Regions from separate parts of the Peribacillus sp. NPDC056705 genome, predicted to be linked through region 2. Evidence: a T-box and tRNA genes for the amino acid it is inferred to sense, from the RefSeq annotation. Region 2 holds a T-box; the other holds one or more tRNA genes.
What was found. A T-box is a leader RNA that pairs with one kind of tRNA and senses whether it is charged. The one in region 2 lies ahead of tyrS (tyrosine--tRNA ligase), so its partner is inferred to be a tRNA-Tyr.

Region 1 (3,385 bases), on a different contig from region 2:
GCCTGATCGACCAGTTGCTGTAACTCGTCATTGGACCTGCATTGACATCCCATATTGTTCACAATTTGCCGCCCCTTAGAAAATTTATTATTTGTTGTGCACTTAAATAGTGGTTTTTTATTTATTACCATATTTCATTGATATTATTTAGAAAAAGTACGAAGCGGAAAATAAATAGAAGTAAGGTTAAAGGATCTAATTTCCTAGTTGATAACGGGACTAGTGCATCATGTCTCAATTTGAACATTCTAACAACACAATAACACACTCCTATGCAGAACATGATTCTGCATTGCTTTGGTGGTGTTAAAGACAAAGAAAAACAACAACATATACAGGCAACAGTCAAGCAGTAAGACAGCTAAGCTAACGCCATGTAAAAAAATCAGGAGCAACTTCCCTGATCTTTAAAGAAGATCTAATTGAAAAAAGAAGGAATTAGACGCTCTCAGACGGAAATATAGACCCTACGAATATTATTAAGCTTTCATTTGTCTTTCACACTTGATGGAAAGTAGGAAAAGCCATGGGAAAATCGAATAGTTTACAAGAAATCTATAACGCCAACCGTCCAGAAAATAATGAACTTTTCCGAGCGATACAACAGCATCTGCAAATGAAGCATCCAGACAAACGAATGACAGCTACGAGAACATTGCAAATAATTGTGGCTGATAGGGTTTCATTCGGAGAGCTGCGTAATTTGGAAGCCCGCCTTCTTCACAGTCAATAAGGATCTGTTGTTTTATAAGCCCTTCGATAATTTTAAACACAGAAAGGAACTCATCAATGAAAGTATCTCTAAAAAAATTCTAAAACATTCGTCTTAATCGTGCCACTTGTGACATTGGCTTTTTGATGCTCAACCAAATCTAGTAATCTAGCTTAAATCAACATGTCACATGTAAGTTGGTTCGTTTCGTAAACTCAGCAACATTCATTCCCAATCACTTTTGCCTTTGTAATAGCCTGTTTTCGTTTTACTCAATTTGAGTACGGATTTACTTTCAATTGGTGAGTTAAAATGCTCATAAGATAAAGATTGACAACATTTTTATCGTGACTCATACTAGAAATGAATTAATGACAGAATATTAAGAATAGTGGAGGGGTAAGTATGAATAAGATTTTTGTTCCTAACGCAATCACCACTTTAACAAATCTTTTCTACAATTCGACTACAATGAATGAGTATTTAGCGATGAGAACCGCTCAATTCTACATTGAAGACCTGAAGCTACTGCAAGACGTGGAAGCTGTTGCCCTGGCAATCGAAAATCAAAATGCTTTCGCTTTAATGTCTAAATTTAAATTATTTGATTATAAGGCTGCCGAAGAAATTGAAATCGCACTATCCTCTTCTGGCTATACGGAAGCGGAGCTAAATGCTATTAATATTGAAATCTAAATTTATTGTTTTGGAACGAATGGGAGAGTTAATGCTCTTTCCATTCGTTTTTTATTTTCATCATTAGAATAAACGTACTCTGTACTATTGCTGATCAAATAATTTTTAAATGGAGAATATTTCTTATCACTCCCCGCAATATCTGTGGCACCTGAATTCATGTATCGCCTTCATTCTTGAGTGATGAAAAATCAATGCACAATAATCCCGCACATTATTTGTACATATGTTATAGTGCGGCATAAACACAAAAAAGCTTCACACAATTAAGTGTGAAGCTTTTTGTAATAGCGATTCTTCGCTATTCTTGATACCGGTGGCCGGGGTCGAACCGGCACTCCAGAGGAACACGATTTTGAGTCGTGCGCGTCTGCCAATTCCGCCACACCGGCATGTATGTTGGAGGCGGCAACCGGAATCGAACCGGTGGTAAAGGTTTTGCAGACCTCTGCCTTACCGCTTGGCTATGCCGCCAACGTTTTTGGAGCGAAAGACGGGATTCGAACCCGCGACCCCAACCTTGGCAAGGTTGTATTCTACCACTGAACTACTTTCGCATATGGCTGGGCTAGAAGGGATCGAACCTTCGCATGACGGAATCAAAATCCGTTGCCTTACCGCTTGGCTATAGCCCATTAACGTTGTAATCATTATACCATGTTTTATTAAATGGGGCGACTGATGGGAATCGAACCCACGAATGCCTGAACCACAATCAGGTGCGTTAACCACTTCGCCACAATCGCCATTATAGGATTGAAATTGGCAGGGGTAGTAGGAATCGAACCCACACTGGAGGTTTTGGAGACCTCTGTTCTACCTTTAAACTATACCCCTGTAATAAAGATGGTGGAGGGGGGCAGATTCGAACTGCCGAACCCGAAGGAGCGGATTTACAGTCCGCCGCGTTTAGCCACTTCGCTACCCCTCCGCATATGGATGAAACATGGTGCCGGCAAGAGGACTTGAACCCCCAACCTACTGATTACAAGTCAGTTGCTCTACCAGTTGAGCTACACCGGCACTACTATGGTGGCTCAGGACGGAATCGAACCGCCGACACAAGGATTTTCAGTCCTTTGCTCTACCGACTGAGCTACTGAGCCAAACAATAAAATGGCGGTCCCGACGGGAATCGAACCCGCGATCTCCTGCGTGACAGGCAGGCATGTTAACCGCTACACCACGGGACCATAGATTGCGGGGACAGGATTTGAACCTGCGACCTTCGGGTTATGAGCCCGACGAGCTACCGGACTGCTCCACCCCGCGACGGTAATAATGTTACTATTATGAATCAAGTTTTCGTGTTGAGCGTTTCAATGGGATGAATGATCAATCCTTTACACAGAAACAACCTGATCTTATTGAATAATGGTGGAGGATGACGGGATCGAACCGCCGACCCTCTGCTTGTAAGGCAGATGCTCTCCCAGCTGAGCTAATCCTCCAATATGTTGTCTAAATGGTGACCCGTACGGGATTCGAACCCGTGTTACCGCCGTGAAAGGGCGGTGTCTTAACCGCTTGACCAACGGGCCAGGTATAAATGGCGGAGAGCAAGGGATTTGAACCCTTGAGACAGGGTTACCCGTCTACACGATTTCCAATCGTGCTCCTTCGGCCACTCGGACAGCTCTCCAATAATGGCTCCGCAGGTAGGACTCGAACCTACGACCGTTCGGTTAACAGCCGAATGCTCTACCACTGAGCTACTGCGGAACAATATAAGCTTGGCGGCGTCCTACTCTCACAGGGGGAAACCCCCAACTACCATCGGCGCTGAAGAGCTTAACTGCCGTGTTCGGAATGGGAACGGGTGTGACCTCTTCGCTATCGCCACCAAACATGTAAGGAACGTTGTTCCTTCAAAACTAGATAATAAGAAGGTATTTCATTTTTTAAAAAGCGTTGGTTAAGTCCTCGATCTATTAGTATCAGTCAGCTCCACATGTCGCCACGCTTCCACCTCTGACC
Region 2 (3,385 bases):
ATAACTTCAAAAAAGCCCATCCTTGGATGGGCTTTTTTTTGCACCTAAACACCTTTGCATGACAAAGCCCGGCTGGGATTCAGCCGGGCTTTGAATTATCATTTCACTAATGTGTATTTCTTCTTGCCGCGACGAACGAGGATGAACTCCCCTTCAATCTTGGCAGCTTCCGTCACTACATATTGCAGATCAGTCACTTTCTCCCCATTTATGGAGATTGCCCCATTCTGAATATCCTCACGGGCTTGACGCTTGGATGGCGAAATTTTCGCTTCTACGATTAAATCGACCAAACCGATATCTTCTTTGCTTTCACGTTCGAAGCTAGGGACATCTTTAAAGCCCAATTTGATTTCCGCTGCACTTAAATTCTTCACCTCACCGCTGAATAGGGCGGCAGAGATTTTGATTGCTTGGTCTAGAGCTTCCTGACCATGAATCAAACGGGTCATTTCTTCCCCTAATGCTTTTTGCGCTTTACGCAAATGCGGTTCGGTCTGTACGGATTGCTCTAACTCTTCAATCGCCTCACGAGATAGGAATGTGAAGAATTTCAGGTATTTCACAACATCAGCATCGGCTGTATTGATCCAGAATTGGTAAAATTCATACGGAGTCGTCTTTTCCGGGTCAAGCCAAATCGCTCCGCCTTCCGTTTTACCGAATTTCGTTCCATCCGCTTTCGTTACGAGCGGAATCGTCATACCGAATGCTTTAGCATTCTCATCATTGGATTTCCTGATCATTTCAAGACCGGTCGTAATGTTGCCCCATTGATCACTGCCGCCAATTTGCAATTTACAGTTGAAATTGCTGTATAAATGACCGAAATCAATTCCTTGTAAGATCGTGTACGCAAATTCAGTAAAGGAAATCCCCGTATCCAAGCGGGAAGCAACCGTATCTTTTGCCAGCATGTAGTTAATGCCGATGTATTTCCCGTAATCACGCAAGAATGTAACCATATCGATTTTACCTATCCAGTCATAGTTATTGACCATGACCGCACCATTATCACCGTCGAATTCAAAGATGTGGGATAGCTGCCCTTTTATGCAGTCTGCATTATAAAGCACTTTTTCCAGTGTTTGCAGCTGGCGTTCCTCTTTTTTACCGCTTGGATCACCGATAAGTCCAGTCGCACCGCCTACTAGCACAAGTGGACGATGACCGTGCTGCTGGAAACGGCGCAATGTCAAGAATGGCAATAAATGTCCGATGTGCATACTATCCGCAGTTGGATCGACACCACAGTATAAAGAAATCTTTTCTTTTTCTAAAAGGTCCTTAAAACCTTCTTCATCCGTTTGTTGATAAATAATCCCTCTCCACTCGAGGTCTTTAAGCAATTCCATTAAATATTCCTCCTTCATCTTAGAAAAAAACCGCAAAAAACACACAAAAACGCCCCTTCATAAATATGAAGGGACGAATGAATTCGCGGTACCACCCAACTTGAGGACATAATATGCCCTCCGCTCAAGACGAATAACGGTCGTCAACCGTTTCCTGCTACTAATCATTTCACAGCAAATGCTCCAGGAAGTAATTCATCATACCATTTGTACCGATTTCCACTAACCACCGGCTCTCTGAAACAGGGATAGTCTGACTACTGGGTCCTATCATCGCGATCATTTCATCATTTTATTGTTGTTAATAAACTTTTATCATACATAAGAATCCTTGTCAACATCACCCTTACAGATTATAGAAAAATAAGAAAGATGCCCTTTCCCCTACCTGTTATATGCTATAATATATGTGATTTCAGGGGGTATGATACGATGAATAATAATCAAAAAGATAGATTTCAAACTGTCTGGAAGCAGCTGACCCGTTTTTTTCAAAATGAAAAAACACAAAAGAACGCGCGGGTTACATACCAAGTCATTTGGAATTTAACGCTGATCCTCATTATTGTCGGGATCCTAGGATTCTCATTCGCCGGCGGCGTCGGAGCCGGCTATTTCGCTGCCCTCGTCAATGATGAGCCAGTACGCTCAAAAGAAGATTTGAAAAAAGACATTTACAATTATGAAGAGACCTCTGAGGTATACTTTGCAGATGAAGTATACTTGGGCAAGCTTAAGAGTGACCTTGAGCGTGAAGAAGTGTCCATCGATAAAGTTTCCGAGTATCTTAAAAATGCAGTCATCGCTACAGAAGATGAGTATTTTTATGAGCATGACGGGGTTGTCCCAAAAGCTATCCTGCGTGCCATTTACCAGGAATTTACGAATGCAAACGTCCAATCGGGAGGAAGTACATTAACACAGCAGCTCATTAAAAACCAGGTCCTGACCAACGAGGTTTCATTTGAACGGAAAGCAAAAGAAATCCTGCTTGCGCTCCGGGTCGAAAAGTTCTTTGAAAAAGAAGAGATTTTGGAAACCTACTTAAACGTCTCCACTTTGGGACGAAACTCTTCTGGCCGTAACATTGCTGGAGTCGAGTCCGCCGCTGAAGGTATTTTTGGCGTGGAGGCCAAAGATCTCACACTGCCCCAATCAGCGTTTATCGCTGGATTGCCGCAAAGCCCTTTCGGATATACACCATATACCCAGAAAGGTACACTGAAAGAAAATCAAGAGCCCGGCATAAACCGGATGAAAACCGTTTTAAAGCGGATGTATAGTAACGGATACATAAAAAAAGAAGAGTATGATCAAGCAGTCGCATACGACATAACAAAAGACTTTATCGGCAAAACGGAGATGCCATCCGAGAAATATCCATGGCTCACCTATGAAATCGAAAAACGCTCCATCGAAATCCTTTCTGTCAGTCTGGCAAAAGAAGATGGATATGAAGAGAAAGATTTAAAGAATGATGATTTAAAAGATCAATATGTTGCACTTGCCGATCGTAAGCTGCGTCAAAACGGCTATCAGATCTATACGACGGTCAATAAAAAGATATATGATAAAATGCAGGAAGTAACGAAAAACTATCCGAATTACGGATACGATAAAACGGCACAAGTCGTCGATCCTGATACGAAAGAAATGAAAACGGTGAGTGAGCCCGTTGAAGCCGGGGCCATTCTAATCGAAAATAAAACAGGAAAAATCATCAGTTTCGTAGGTGGCCGTGATTTCAAACGGGAACAGACGAACCATGCTACCGCATCACTGCGATCAAACGGATCAACGATGAAGCCGCTGCTCGTATATGGCCCAGGGATCGAGTTAGGAAAAATCTCACCTGGAAGCGTATCGGCAAACGTACCCATTTCCATCCCAGCAGGAAAAATGTGGCGTCCAGGAAACTATGGCGGCGGAAGCTATACGGGAGTAACGACAGCCCGGGAGGCACTGAAGAATTCCTATAACATCCCGGCAGCGCTCTTTTACAAGAAAATAATCAACCTGAGCCCTGCTTC

Region 1: it has a tRNA-Tyr gene. The T-box ahead of tyrS (tyrosine--tRNA ligase) is inferred to sense a tRNA for this amino acid. The anticodon was not compared.

What each region holds. Positions count from the first base shown of each region.
Region 1 is NZ_JBHTYI010000004.1:24-3,408, reverse strand. Features, by position in the region: gene glsA (glutaminase A) at 1-53, opposite strand, end outside; gene ACFRAK_RS06750 (hypothetical protein) at 527-733, shown strand; gene ACFRAK_RS06745 (hypothetical protein) at 1,118-1,408, shown strand; gene ACFRAK_RS06740 (hypothetical protein) at 1,411-1,569, opposite strand; tRNA gene ACFRAK_RS06735 (tRNA-Leu) at 1,720-1,800, opposite strand; tRNA gene ACFRAK_RS06730 (tRNA-Cys) at 1,809-1,882, opposite strand; tRNA gene ACFRAK_RS06725 (tRNA-Gly) at 1,891-1,965, opposite strand; tRNA gene ACFRAK_RS06720 (tRNA-Gln) at 1,969-2,043, opposite strand; tRNA gene ACFRAK_RS06715 (tRNA-His) at 2,079-2,154, opposite strand; tRNA gene ACFRAK_RS06710 (tRNA-Trp) at 2,172-2,245, opposite strand; tRNA gene ACFRAK_RS06705 (tRNA-Tyr) at 2,256-2,339, opposite strand; tRNA gene ACFRAK_RS06700 (tRNA-Thr) at 2,356-2,431, opposite strand; tRNA gene ACFRAK_RS06695 (tRNA-Phe) at 2,439-2,514, opposite strand; tRNA gene ACFRAK_RS06690 (tRNA-Asp) at 2,526-2,601, opposite strand; tRNA gene ACFRAK_RS06685 (tRNA-Met) at 2,607-2,680, opposite strand; tRNA gene ACFRAK_RS06680 (tRNA-Val) at 2,784-2,859, opposite strand; tRNA gene ACFRAK_RS06675 (tRNA-Glu) at 2,875-2,949, opposite strand; tRNA gene ACFRAK_RS06670 (tRNA-Ser) at 2,959-3,050, opposite strand; tRNA gene ACFRAK_RS06665 (tRNA-Asn) at 3,056-3,130, opposite strand; rRNA gene rrf (5S ribosomal RNA) at 3,140-3,255, opposite strand; partial or broken rRNA gene ACFRAK_RS06655 (23S ribosomal RNA) at 3,320-3,385, opposite strand, start outside.
Region 2 is NZ_JBHTYI010000002.1:262,356-265,740, reverse strand. Features, by position in the region: gene rpsD (30S ribosomal protein S4) at 1-1, shown strand, start outside; gene tyrS (tyrosine--tRNA ligase) at 99-1,355, opposite strand; T-box leader at 1,422-1,638, opposite strand; gene ACFRAK_RS03700 (transglycosylase domain-containing protein) at 1,788-3,385, shown strand, end outside.